Regions from separate parts of the Hydrogenophaga sp. OTU3427 genome, predicted to be linked through region 2. Evidence: predicted binding sites of a transcription regulator. Region 2 holds the regulator's gene; the other holds the start of a gene.

Region 1 (7,058 bases), on a different contig from region 2:
CCAGGTGCTTTCGGGTGACCGCAAGGACGTGCTGCTGCTCGACGTGACCCCGCTGTCGCTGGGCATCGAGACCATGGGCGGCGTCATGACCAAGATGATCGCCAAGAACACCACCATCCCGACCAAGTTCGCGCAGGTGTTCTCGACCGCCGACGACAACCAGCCGGCCGTGACCATCAAGGTCTTCCAGGGCGAGCGCGAAGTGGCCGCCGGCAACAAGCTGCTGGGCGAGTTCAACCTCGAAGGCATTCCGCCCGCTCCGCGTGGCACGCCGCAGATCGAAGTGTCCTTCGACATCGACGCCAACGGCATCCTGCACGTCGGCGCCAAGGACAAGGGCACGGGCAAGGAAAACAAGATCACCATCAAGGCCAACTCGGGTCTGACCGAGGAGGAAATCCAGAAGATGGTGAAGGACGCCGAGCTCAACGCGGCCGAGGACAAGAAGAAGGTCGAGCTGGTGCAGGCCCGCAACCAGGCCGAAGCCCTGGCCAACAGCGTCAAGAAAAGCCTGACCGAGTACGGCGACAAGCTGGATGCAGGTGAAAAGGACGCGATCGAAGCCGCGATCAAGGACCTGGAAGAGGCCGCCAAGGGCGAGGACAAGGAGGCGATCGAAGCCAAGTCCACCGCCCTGATGACCACCAGCCAGAAGCTGGGCGAGAAGATGTATGCCGACCAGCAGGCGCAGCAAGCGGCCGCCGGTGCGGGTGCGGGTGCAGCAGAAGGCACCGCGTCCTCGTCCAAGCCCGCCGATGACGATGTGGTCGACGCCGAAGTCAAGGAAGTGAAGAAGGGCTGATCGGGCCGAAACCCGCCACCGCCGCCGCGCCCGGACACTGCAAGGTGGCTGGCGCGGCGTTCGTGTTCAACAGGAACAGTGACAGACCATGGCAAAACGCGACTTTTACGAAGTGCTGGGTGTGCCCAAGAACGCCTCCGACGAGGAGATCAAGAAGGCGTACCGCAAGCTCGCCATGAAGCACCACCCCGACCGCAACCAGGGTGACACGGCCAAGAACGCCGAGGAGAAGTTCAAGGAAGCCAAAGAGGCCTACGAGATGCTCTCGGACCCGCAGAAAAAGGCGGCCTACGACCAGTACGGCCATGCGGGCGTGGACCCCAACATGCGCGGCGGCCCGGGGGCCGAAGGCTTCGGTGGCTTTTCGGAAGCCTTTGGCGACATCTTCGGCGACATCTTCGGCGGCCAGCGCGGCGGTGGCCGTGGCGGGCGCCAGGTCTACCGTGGCAACGACCTGTCCTACGCCATGGAGATCAGCCTCGAGGAGGCGGCCCACGGCAAGGAAGCGCAGATCCGCATTCCCTCCTGGGACAACTGCGACACCTGCAGCGGCACCGGCGCCAAGCCCGGCACCAGCGTCAAGACCTGCCCGTCCTGCAGCGGTTCTGGCACGGTGCAGATGCGCCAGGGCTTCTTCAGCGTGCAGCAGACCTGCCCGCACTGCCACGGCAGCGGCAAGATCATCCCCGAGCCCTGCACGACCTGCAACGGTCAGGGCAAGCTCAAGAAGCACAAGACGCTGGAAGTCAAGATCCCGGCCGGCATCGACGACGGCATGCGCATCCGCAGCGCCGGCAACGGCGAGCCCGGGCGCAACGGCGGACCGTCGGGCGACCTCTTCATCGAGATCCGCATCCGCAAGCACGACATCTTCGAGCGTGATGGCGACGACCTGCATTGCCAGGTGCCGGTGAGCATGCCCACCGCGGCGCTGGGTGGCGAGATCGACGTGCCCACGCTGACCGGCAAGGCCACCATCGACATCCCCGAGGGCACACAGAGCGGCAAGACCTTCCGCCTGCGCGGCCGTGGCGTCAAGGGCGTGCGCTCCAGCTACCCGGGCGACCTCTACTGCCACATCGTGGTGGAGACACCGGTCAAGCTGACCGAGCACCAGCGCAAGCTGATCAAGGAACTCGACGAGTCCTTCAAGAAGGGCGGCCACAAGCACAGCCCCAACGACAAGGGCTGGTTCGACAAGGCCAAGGCCTTCTTCAGCTGACCACGCGCCCCGCCCCACCCGCAAAAAAGCCAGCTTCATGCTGGCTTTTTTGCGGGCCACGGGCCATGCCGTCAGGCGTACTTGTTCGGGCTCTTGCTGTCCTGGGCGCACCAGACAATGACAAACACCCAGCCGACCAGCGGGATCAGCCCCACCAGCTGCAACCACCCGCTCCTGTCGGTGTCGTGCAGCCGACGGGCCGTGACGGCGAAATAGGGCACCAAGGTCGCGACCATGAACACCAGCGCCAGCTTGTCGCTGACCACCGCCAAGGCGATGTAGGCCAGAAAGTTGAACAAGACCCACCACCAGAATTCGGAGCGGCCCGCGCGGCCGCTGAAATCGGCGTACTTGGAAAAACAGACCTTGATGGCATCCACGAATGTCATTGCGTTTTCTCCAGAACAGACAGATACGCGCCCATCGTAATATCAAAAATGAAACCGCCGCAGGTGGTGCTGTCCGGCCCGCCCTCCCCGCGCCGCTGCGCAGGCCCTAAGATGCCCTCATGGGCGTCCACATCACCTTCCTCGGCGGCACCGGCACGGTCACCGGTTCCAAATTCCTGGTGGAACACGCGGGCCAGCGCTTGCTGGTCGACTGTGGCTTGTTCCAGGGCTACAAGCAGTTGCGCCTGCGCAACCGCCAGCCGTTGCCCCTCGATCCGCGCCAGCTGGGCGCCGTGGTGCTGACCCACGCCCACCTCGACCACAGCGGCCACCTGCCCTTGCTGGCCAAGGAGGGCTTTCACGGCAAGGCGTGGGTCACACCGGCCACGCGCGACCTCGCCCACATCCTGCTGCCCGACAGCGGCCACATCCAGGAGGAAGACGCCGCCTTCGCCAACCGCCACGGCTTTTCCCGGCATTCGCCCGCCCTGCCCCTGTACACGGAAGACGATGCACGGCGCAGCCTCAAGCTGCTGCATGCGGTGCCTGTGCAGGAAGCCTTTGAGCCGCTGCCGGGCTGGGTGGCGCTTTTCAGCGGCGCCGGCCACATCCTCGGCGCCGCCAGCCTGCTGCTGGAAGTGGGCGGGCGCCGCATCCTGTTCTCGGGCGACCTGGGCCGCCCAGACGACCTGCTGATGAAGCCCCCCGAGGCACCACCGGCCGCCGACACGGTGCTGATCGAGTCCACCTACGGCGACCGCGAGCACCCCAGGGAGGACCTGATCGCCGAGCTGGGGCCGGCGTTGACGCGTGTGGCCGCCCGCGGTGGCACCGCCGTGGTGCCGGTGTTTGCGGTGGGCCGGGCGCAGGCGCTGCTGCACGCCATCGCCGAGCTGAAATCACGCCACACCATCCCGCCATCGCTGCCCATCTACCTGGACAGCCCCATGGCCATCCACACCACCGAACTGTTCAGGCAGCACCTGGGTGAACACCGGCTGGATGCCGCCCAGTGCCGGCAGATGGCTCACGCGGCCACCTACACCGCGACGCCCGACCAGTCGCGCGCCATCGCCATGAACCATGGACCCAAGGTGATACTGGCGGCCAGCGGCATGGCCACCGGTGGCCGTGTGCTGCACCACCTGGCGCAGTACCTCGGGGATCACCGTCACATGGTGGTGCTGACCGGCTACCAGGCGCCCGGCACCCGTGGCGCCACGCTGGCCGCCGGCGGCTCCCACCTGCGTCTGCATGGGCAGGACCACCCGGTGCGGGCCGAGGTGGTGCAACTGCAAAGCGCGTCGGCCCACGCCGATGCGGGGCAGTTGGTGGCCTGGCTGCGTGCCATGCCGTCTCGCCCCGAGCAAGTCTTTGTGGTGCATGGCGACCCGAGCGCGTCCGACGCCTTGCGCCTGCGCATCGACCGGGAACTGCGCTGGCGCGCCACGGTGCCCGAGCACGGCGCCACCTGGTCCGCCTGAAGCGGCAGCATCAGAACAAGGCCATCTGCCCAGCCTGACCGGGCGGGCGGAACAGGCTGCCGTCCAGCACATGGCGTTCGCGGTTGAGTCCAAGGCGGCGGCAGGCCTTCTCGAAGCGCTGGTGGATCAGGTCGGCCCACAGGCCCTGGCCGCGCATGCGGGTGGCGAAGTCGCTGTCGTAGTCCTTGCCACCGCGCAGGTCGTGGATGCGTGCCATCACCCGATCGGCGCGCAGCGGGTGGTGCACCTGCAGCCACTCGCGGAACAGCGGCGCCACTTCCCAGGGCAGGCGCACCACCTGGTAGAAGGCGCGGTCGGCACCGGCTTCGCGGGCTGCGGCCAGCACCTGCTCCATGTCTTCGTTGATGAAGGGAATTTGTGGCGACACGCTCACCCCCACCGGCACCCCGGCGTCCACCAGCGTGCGGATGGTGCGCAAGCGACGGTGCGGCGCGGCGGCGCGGGGTTCCAGTGCGCGCGCCAGCACCGGATCGAGGGTGGTGATGGTGACGTAGACCGAGGCCAGCCGCTGTTCAGCCATGGGCGCCAGCAGATCCAGGTCGCGCTCCACGCCGCTGGACTTGGTGATGATGGCCAGCGGGTGCCGCGCCTCGTGCAACACCTCCAGCAGGGCCCGCGTCAGGCGCAGTTCGCGTTCGACCGGCTGGTAAGCGTCCGTCACGGTGCCCAGGCCCAGCGCTTCGGGTCGGTGGCCGGGTTTGGCCAGTTCCACGCGCAGCAGATCGGCGATGTTGCGCTTGGCGATGATCTTGGTTTCGAAATCCAGGCCTGGCGAGAGGTTGAGGTAGCTGTGGGTGGGCCGGGCGTAGCAGTAGATGCAGCCGTGTTCGCAGCCCCGGTAGGGGTTGAGGGACTGGCTGAACGGCACGTCCGGCGACGCGTTGCGGCTGATTGCGCTGCAGGCGATTTCATCGATCACTGTGGTGGGTGATGGCCGTGGCGCTTCTTCGGCCGACCGATCCAGCGTTCCCCAGCCGTCGTCGCAAGCCTCCCGCTGGTCGACCACAAAACGGTGCGCCAGCCGTGAAGCCGCGCCGCGCCCCTTGACGGCGCTGATGGGGAGATAGACTGCGTTCACGGCCAGACAAGCATCAGGGAACTGTATGAAATTACAGTATCCGTGATTCCTATAAGCGATGCAAGGTGGACCGTGTTTGTTGCCGATCAAAAATCCTTCTGAATTTTCAGCAATTACTGAAATTTCAGTAAATAGATGGACAATCACGCGCATGACAACCCCCGCCCCCCTGCCTCCGCTGAACCGACAATTCATCGCCCACTTCGGTGAAATGGGCAGCCGATGGGGCATCAACCGCACGGTGGGCCAGATCTATGCGCTGATCTTCATCTCGCCACGCGCGCTCAACGCGGACGAGATCGCCGAGGTGCTGGCCTTCTCGCGCTCCAATGTCAGCATGGGCCTGAAGGAGCTGCAGTCCTGGCGTCTGGTCAAGTTGCGCCACCTGCCGGGCGACCGGCGCGAGTATTTCGAGGCGCCGGACGACGTGTGGGACATCTTCCGCATGCTGGCCGAGGAGCGGCGTCGCCGCGAGATCGAACCCACCTTGTCCATGCTGCGCATGGCCTTGCTGGAAGAGGCGCAGACCGACGATGAGCGCCACGCCCAGCAGCGCATGCGTGAGATGCACGATCTGATCGACCGGCTGATGACATGGTTCGACGACGTGCAGCGGCTGGCGCCTGAGACCGCCATGCAGCTGATGGGCATGGGCACTGCGGTCACCAAGGTGCTGGAGCTCAAGGACCGTCTGACCGGCGCCGGCACGCGCAAAACCCCCTGACCTCAACGGACCCCGCCATGGACACCCTCATGCTGTCGCGCCTGCAGTTCGCGGCCAACATCAGCTTCCACATCCTGTTTCCCACCATCACCATCGCGCTGTGCTGGTTCCTGCTGTTCTTCCGCTGGCGTTTCAGCGCCACACGCGGCTCACCCGCCGCACTGGGCTGGGAGACGGCCTACTACTTCTGGACCAAGGTGTTCGCGCTGACCTTCGCCATCGGCGTGGTGTCGGGCATCACCATGAGTTTCCAGTTTGGAACCAACTGGCCAGGTTTCATGGAAAAGGCCGGCAACATCGCCGGCCCGCTGCTGGGCTACGAGGTGCTGACGGCCTTTTTCCTCGAGGCCACCTTCCTGGGCATCATGTTGTTCGGGCGCGGGCGCGTCTCGGAGCGTGTGCACCTCATCGCCACGCTGATGGTGGCCATCGGCACCACCTTGTCGGCCTTCTGGATACTGAGCCTGAACTCGTGGATGCAGACGCCCGCAGGCTACACCATCGTCGATGGCGAGTTCCATGCCAGCAGTTGGCGCGAGATCGTCTTCAACCCCTCCTTCCCCTACCGCCTGGGCCACAAGCTGCTGGCCTCGGGGCTGACCGCGTCCTTCCTGATCGCCGGCGTGAGCGCCTGGCAGGTGCTCAAGCGCACCCCACATGCGGGCACACACCAGGCCTTGCACGCGGCGGTCACCGCCGCCGCCGTGCTGATCCCGCTGCAGATTTTCGTGGGCGACTTGCATGGCCTGAACACGCTGCAGCACCAGCCGGCCAAGATCGCCGCGATCGAGGGCATCTGGCACACCGAAAAGGGCGCACCGCTGACCCTGTTCGGCTGGCCCAGCGAAAAGGAAGGCCGCACCCTGTATGCGCTGCAGATTCCCAAGGCGGCCAGCCTGGTGCTGGCGCACGACGCCAACGCCGAGCTGAAAGGCCTGGACGCCTTCCCCGATGCCCACCCGCCGGTGGCCCCTGTGTTCTTCGGCTTTCGCATCATGGTGGGGGTTGGCATGTTGATGCTGGCCGTCGCCTGGTCGGCCGCCTGGTTGCTGCGCCGCGCGCGGCGCCGTGGCGCCGAGCCACCGCGTGCGCTGCTGTGGGCGCTGGCGGGCATGTCCTTCTCGGGCTGGGTGGCCACGCTGGCCGGCTGGTACGTCACCGAGATCGGCCGTCAGCCCTTCATCGTCTATGGCCTGCTGCGCACCGCCGACGTGGTGGCCCCCAACGCGCCGCCCATGGTCGCCATCACGCTGGTCGCCTACCTCGCGCTGTACCTCGTGCTGCTGGTGTCCTACGTGGCGGTCGTGAAGTACATGGCCGAGCACCCGGTCCAGCTGG
Region 2 (7,058 bases):
CGCGCACCCTGGGCGTGCCCATCTTCCAGGAACAGGTGATGCAGATCGCCGTGCTGGCCGCCGGCTTCACGCCCGGCGAGGCCGACCAGCTGCGCCGCGCCATGGCCGCCTGGCGGCGCAAGGGCGGGGTGGACAAGTTCCACCACAAGCTGGTCTCGGGCATGCTGGCCAACGGCTACACGGTCGAGTTCGCCGAGGCCATCTTCCGCCAGATCGAGGGCTTTGGCGAATACGGCTTCCCCGAAAGCCACGCCGCCAGTTTTGCCCTGCTGGTCTACAGCAGCGCCTGGCTCAAGCAGCACCATCCGGCGGCCTTCCTGGCGGCCCTGCTCAATTCGCAGCCCATGGGTTTCTACAGCCCCTCGCAGCTGGTGCAGGACGCTCAGCGCCACGGGGTGGAGGTGCGGCCAGTGGATGTGCTGCACAGCGGCTGGGACAGTCACCTGGAACCTTCGATGGGCGATTCGCCACAGCCGGCGGTGCGCCTGGGCCTGTCCCTGGTCAAAGGCCTGTCGATCGAGGTGGCCGGGCGTATCGCCGATGCGCGTGCGCAGGGCGGATGCCACGACGTGCAGGAGCTGGCCCGGCGTGCGGGGCTCGACGCCAGCGACCTCAAGGCCCTGGCCGCCGCCGATGCCCTGGCCGGCCTGGCCGGCCACCGCCGCCAGCAGGTGTGGGCGGCCAGCGCCCAACACGTCGCGCCAGCCTTGCTGCGTGGCGCGCCGGTGCACGAGGCCGCGCTGGACCTGCCCGCCGCTGGCGAAGGCGAGGCCGTGGTGCACGACTACGCCGCCCTGGGCCTGAGCCTGCGCCAGCACCCGCTGGCGTTGCTGCGCCCGTGGCTGGCGGCCCAGCGCCTGATGACCGCCGCCGCCCTGCGCGATGTGCCCGATGGTCGCCTGGTGCGCGCCTGTGGTCTGGTCACCACCCGCCAGCGCCCGGGCACCGCCAAGGGTGTGGTCTTTGTCACGCTGGAGGATGAAACCGGCACCGTGCAGGTCATCGTCTGGAAAGCCCTGCGCGAACGCCAGCGCGCGCCCCTGTTGCAGGCCCGCCTGCTGGCGGTGTACGGGCGCTGGCAGCGCACTGGCGAGGACGACACACACGTTGTCACCCACCTGATTGCCCAGCACCTCGTCGATCTGACACCCCATCTGCACGGGCTGGCCACCCACAGCCGCGATTTCCGCTGAACCACCCCTACACTGCGGCCAACCACCTCATGCCCATCGTCCGTCTCCAACCCCCACACGCCCAGGCCTACCGCGCGCTGATGCTCGACGCCTACGCCCGCCACCCCGACGCCTTCACCTCCAGCGCGGCCGAGCGCGCGGCCTTGCCGCTGGCCTGGTGGGCCGCGCGCCTTTCGCCGGCCGACGACGCGCCCGAGGCCGTCTGGGCCGCCATGGACGGCGAGAACTTGCAGGGCGTGGCCGGCCTGTCTTTCGAGCGCCGCGACAAAGTGCGCCACAAGGCCACCTTGTTTGGCATGTATGTGCGGCCTGACGTGCGCGGCCAGGGCCTCGGGCGCCAGCTCGTCGCCGCCGTGCTGGCGCACGCCCACACCCGCCCGGAGATCTCCGTGCTGCAACTCACCGTCACCGAAGGCAATGCGGGCGCCGTCGCGCTTTACCGCTCGGCTGGCTTCGAGACCTGGGGCCGCGAGCCCTGGGCTGTGCGGGTGGGCGAAGGCTTCGTCCACAAGCAACACATGTGGTGCCCGTTGAACGCACAGGCGCTTGGACACAACCATGCGTGAGGTGCATCGGCTGCAACTGGTGGCGCTGGTGCGCCAGTGTCCCGAGCTGATGCATGCCTTGCGGGCGGGCCGATCATTGGGGCTGTCGTCCTGGTGCATCGGTGCCGGTGTGCTGCGCAACCTGGTGTGGGACCACCTGCATGGCCATGGTGAGGCCACTCCTTGCGATGACTTGGACCTGGTCTACTTCGACCCCGATGACCTGAATCCAGCCACCGAAGCGCGTTTGCGTGCGCAGCTGCTGTCTTGTTGTCCGAACTCGGTTTGGGATGTCACCAACCAGGCCGCCGTCCACCTGTGGTACGCGACCCGATTTGGCCAAGAGGTTGAGCCCTTGCCATCCTTGGTGGATGGCCTGGCCACCTGGCCGGAATATGCCACCGCCGTCGGTGTGTGTCTGACGGCCCAAGACGAGATTGAGGTGCTTGCCCCCTTCGGGCTAGATGATCTCTTCAACATGCTTGTGCGCCACAACCCGGCCCGCGTCAGCGCCGACGCTTATCGGAGCCGCGTGCTGGCCAAGCGCTTCGCGCAACGTTGGCCGCGTGTGGTGGTGTTTGATGCCGTGAATTGCCGTTAGCCGGAACGCCCATCATCACCCACACCCCGGCATCTGGAGTCTTGCGCCCGCGTACTGCGGCTCTGCAAAACCACAGCGCTGTGTCATGTTGATTGCCCAAACACCAGTGGGCCATGGACGGGATCAGGGGGGCGCTCAGACGCGCGCTGCCTCGTAAAGCTCCAGCGGCAGCCCATCCGGATCGGCAAAAAACACAAAACGCCGCTGGGTGTATTCGTCCAGCCGCACCGCCTCGACCACCACGCCCTGTGACTCCAGCCGCTGCTTGCAGGCCCCCACGTCATCCACCTCGAAGGCCAGGTGGCGCAAGCCCCTGGCCTCGGGGTAGGACGGGCGGGGTGGGGCGTCGGGGAAGGAGAACAGCTCGAGCTGGCTGCCGTCGGGCAGGGCCAGGTCCAGCTTGTGGGACTGGCGCTGGGCACGGACGTTCTCGGCCACCACCCGCAGCCCCAGCACCTCGGTGTAGAAGTGTTTGGACCTCGCGTAGTCCGAGCAGATGATGGCGGCATGGTGTATGCGTTTGAGCATGGGCCGCCCGCGTCAGCCCATGTTGCGGATCAGGCCGACCATCACGCCTTCGATCTCGAAGCCGTCGGCCGGCCCGATCACCATGGGCTGGAAGTCGGGGTTGGCGGGGTGCAGTTCGATGTGGCCACGCTGGCGCACCAGGCGCTTGACGGTGACTTCGTCGCCGAGCCTGGCCACCACGATCTGCTGGTGCAGGGCTTCGCGGGTGGTGTGCACGGCCAGCAGGTCGCCGTCGAGGATGCCGGCATCGCGCATGGACAGTCCGCGCACGCGCAGCAGGTAGTCGGGGCGGCGGCTGAAGAGGCGCTGCTCCACCGTGAACGTGCTCTCCACGTGGGCCTGCGCCAGGATGGGCACGCCCGCGGCCACACGGCCGATCAGGGGCAGGGTGAGCTGCTGCAGTTCGGGCAGGCCGAGTGGCATCTGGCGGGGCGTGGGGTGGCTGCCGGTGCGCAGGCGGATGCCACGCGAGGTGTTGCCGACCAGCTCGATCACGCCCTTGCGCGCCAGGGCGCGCAGGTGCTCCTCGGCCGCGTTGGCCGACCTGAAGCCGAAGGCGGTGGCGATCTCGGCGCGGGTGGGCGGGGCGCCGGTTTCGGCCATGGTGTCCTCGATCAGCGTCAGGATGTCCTGCTGGCGGAGGGTGAGCTTGACCGGTTCGTTCATGGGGTGGTGACTCCAATGTGTCGCAACTGTATCAATATACAGCGCTTTCCCATGATAACTTGCGCGTTTCGATTTCCCATCCCGCCAACCCCAACGGAATGCCCCCATGAGCGACATCCTCGTCCACACCGAAGCCGGCGTCTGCACCATCACCTTCAACCGCGCCGACAAGAAGAACTCGATCACCGCGGCCATGTACGCAGCGCTGGCCGACGCGCTGGTCGCCGCCGAGGCCGATGCGGCCGTGCGTGTGGTGGTCTTCCAGGGCCACGAGGCGGTGTTCAGCGCCGGCAACGACATCGCCGATTTCCTCAACGCACCGCCCAACAACGAGGGCGCGCCGGTGTTCCGTTTCCTGCGCGGCATTGCCCAGTTCCCCAAGCCGGTGGTGGCCGCCGTCTGCGGTCCGGCGGTGGGCATAGGCACCACCATGCTGTTCCATTGCGATCTGGTCTACGCGGGCGACAACGCCGCCTTCGCCATGCCTTTTGTCAACCTGGGCCTGTGTCCCGAGGCCGCGTCCAGCCTGCTGGTGCCGCAGATGATGGGTTACCACCGTGCCGCCGAGGCGCTGCTGCTGGGCGAGCCCTTCATGGCCGAGGCCGCGCTGGAGGTGGGACTGGTCAACAAGGTGCTGCCGCCCACCGAGGCCAATGCCTACGCCCAGACCGTGGCCCGCAAGCTCGCGGCCAAGCCCATGAGCGCGCTCCTGCAGACCAAGCAGCTCATGAAGAAGGGCCAGACCGCGCTGGTGCTGGCGCAGATGAACGAGGAGGCCACGCACTTTGGTCGCATGTTGACGGAGCCCGCCGCGCGCGAGGCCTTTGGCGCCTTCATGGAAAAGCGCAAGCCGGATTTCTCCAAGCTCTGATCCCTCCAAGGAGGCCCGCCCATGGACTGCATGCTGCTGATCATCGAACCCACCGGCCAGCGCGCCACCCGCACCGAGGCCGAGGGCCAGGCGGCCTACCAGAGCATGCTGGACTTCGCGGCCGGCCTGCGGGCGCAGGGCAAGCTCAAGGCGGCCGAGTCGCTGGCGTCACACGCCAGCGCGGTGCGGGTGCACACCGGCGGCGGCCACCCGCAGGTGCTTGACGGCCCCTTCGCCGAGGCCAAGGAAATGATCGGCGGCTTTTTCCTGCTGGATTGCACCGACATGCGGGAGGCGGTGGCCATCGCCCAGCGCTGCCCGGCGGCGGCCTGGGCCACGGTCGAGGTGCGCTCGCTGGCGCCCTGTTTCGACGACAGCCGCGCGGCGGCCTGAGCCACCGCCCGCGCCACCACACGCTTCGAGCCCTGCGTGTGGGCTCGGGTCCCGGCACCGTGCCCGGGGTGGGGCGCCCGCCGCCCTCGTCCATCTGTGTGATTGACGATTTTTTACAAATGTGGTTAAGCTTGCTAACGGTCCCGGCTGTTCATTTTTGGCAGTTGGATTTGCGCTTCGCGCCCGTCCTCCACCACCACAAGCAGCGCATGCAAGTCATACAAACGAGACACAAGTACCAGGATGGGCTGCTGGTTCGGCACCTGCAGGCGTTTCTGGGCGACACCGATCCGGCCGCCATCGACCTGTTGCGCGAGCACCTGGAATGGATAGAGGTCGGCAGCGGTGAAACGTTGATGGAGCAGGGCGACCCGGGCGACTCGATGTACCTGGCGATCAGCGGGCGCCTGCGTGCCTACATCCGCGACGAGAACGGCGAGCAGCGCGCGGTGCGCGAACTCGCGCGCGGGCAGGTGATTGGCGAGATGAGCCTCTACACCGGGGCGCCGCGTTCGGCCACCGTGGTGGCCATCCGCGATTCGGTGCTGATCCGGCTGAACAAGACCGCCTTCAACCACCTGCTGGCCAGCAGCGCGCAGGCCTCCATCGGCCTGACCGGCCAGCTCATCCGCCGCCTGCAGACCGAACACGCGCGGGTGTCGGCCGACAAACCGGTCACGATCGCGCTCATGGCCATCACCGACGGCGTCAACGTGGCGGGATTGGGTGCCCAGTTGGCCACCCACATGGCGCGGGCTGGCCGCGTGCAGGTGGTGGACTCGGCGCTGATGCGCCAGCGCCTGTTGGCCCTGGGGCTGTCCGACAGTGAAGGCGATGGCGCCCACGACAGTGCCGAGGTGCGGCGCCAGGTCGCCATGGTGCTCGACCAGATCGAGGCCGAGAACGACTTCGTGCTGCTGGTGGCCGATGCCACCCCTTCGCCGTGGACCCACCGCTGCGCGCGCCACTGCGACGAACTGCTGCTGCTGGTCGACACCCGCCAGCCGGCGCGGCTGCACCCCATCGAGACCGACTTCCTCATGCTGCGCCCCCCGCGTGCCGAGGCCGCCCATGTGCTGGTGCTGCTGCACGACGACGACGACCAGACCCCGGTCAAGACCCGGGCCTGGCTGGACCGCCGCCCGGTGGCCGACCACGTGCACCTGCGCCGTGGCGCCGAGCGCGACATGGCCCGGTTGGCGCGGCTGCAGACCCGCACCGCGGTGGGCCTGGTGTTCGCCGGTGGCGGAGCCCGTGGCCTGTCGCAGCTGGGCATCTACCGTGCCTTGCAGGAACATGGCATCGAGGTCGACTGCGTCGGTGGCACCAGCATAGGCGCCATCATGGCCATGCTGGTGGCCTCCGACCAGCCGCTGGACGACCTGATGGCGGTGACCCGCAAGGCCTTTGGCAGCAACCCCACGGGCGACTTCAACTGGCTGCCGCTGATCTCGCTGATCAAGGGCCACCGCCTGCGCCAAGTGGTCAAGGAGTCGATGCAGACGTTGTTCAACGGCGACCCCAACGTCGAGGATCTGTGGAAGAACTACTACTGCATCGCCACCAATTACTCCACCGCCAGCGAGGTGGTGTTGCGCCGTGGCAACCTGGGCCGGGCCATCCGGGCCAGCATCGCCATCCCGGGAGCCCTGCCGCCGGTCATCCACGACGGTGATCTGTTGTGTGACGGTGGCACTTTCAACAATTTTCCGGTCGATGTGATGCGAAAAATGCGAGGAGTGGGCACGGTGCTCGGCGTGGATCTGAGCTTCAAGAAGCCCCGAAAAATCACGTTCAACGAGGTGCCCGGCACCTGGGCACTGCTGCGCGACAAGCTGCGCCCGCGCGCGCGGCGTCGCTACAAGCTGCCGTCCATGGCCGCCTTGCTGATGAATGTGACCATTCTGTACAGTGTGTCGCGGCAGCGCGAGGTCGAGGCCCTGACCGATGTTTATTTCAATCCGCCGTTGGACCGCGTGGGCATGCTGGCTTGGAATAAACTTGATCAAATCGTAAAACAAGGTTACACACACGGTAACGAAGTGTTGCAGTCCTTGGATCCCGCCCTGCTGAAGCGGGTTCGGGCGACCGCCATTTGACGTTTTTGGATGGTCCGGGTGTCTGCAGGGCTCAGCGCGGCAGACGGGTTCAAACGGGGACGGGCACCTGGGTGCCCGAGGATTGGAGTGAACATGTGGTGCAAACAAGCCTGGGTGGCGAGTGCGATGGCGGTGGCCTGCTGGTCCGCCAGCGCACAGGGC

The links. Region 2 encodes LexA, which represses DNA repair genes until DNA is damaged. Its sites were predicted from a motif close to ACTGTATNNNNATACAGT; they were not measured.
Region 1: a site for LexA is predicted at 5,017-5,034, ahead of AAHB17_RS14905 (PA0069 family radical SAM protein). Genes of this name have one in related genera too.

Annotation. Positions count from the first base shown of each region.
Region 1 is NZ_JASATI010000025.1:4,055-11,112, reverse strand. It holds gene dnaK (molecular chaperone DnaK) at 1-802, shown strand, start outside; gene dnaJ (molecular chaperone DnaJ) at 891-2,024, shown strand; gene AAHB17_RS14915 (DUF805 domain-containing protein) at 2,096-2,413, opposite strand; gene AAHB17_RS14910 (MBL fold metallo-hydrolase) at 2,533-3,897, shown strand; gene AAHB17_RS14905 (PA0069 family radical SAM protein) at 3,908-4,996, opposite strand; gene AAHB17_RS14900 (GbsR/MarR family transcriptional regulator) at 5,148-5,720, shown strand; gene AAHB17_RS14895 (cytochrome ubiquinol oxidase subunit I) at 5,738-7,058, shown strand, end outside.
Region 2 is NZ_JASATI010000005.1:45,817-52,874, forward strand. It holds gene AAHB17_RS04515 (error-prone DNA polymerase) at 1-1,193, shown strand, start outside; gene AAHB17_RS04520 (GNAT family N-acetyltransferase) at 1,223-1,759, shown strand; gene AAHB17_RS04525 (nucleotidyltransferase family protein) at 1,752-2,339, shown strand; gene gloA2 (SMU1112c/YaeR family gloxylase I-like metalloprotein) at 2,475-2,867, opposite strand; gene lexA (transcriptional repressor LexA) at 2,880-3,533, opposite strand; gene AAHB17_RS04540 (enoyl-CoA hydratase) at 3,640-4,404, shown strand; gene AAHB17_RS04545 (YciI family protein) at 4,426-4,797, shown strand; gene AAHB17_RS04550 (patatin-like phospholipase family protein) at 5,007-6,896, shown strand; gene AAHB17_RS04555 (FecR family protein) at 6,990-7,058, shown strand, end outside.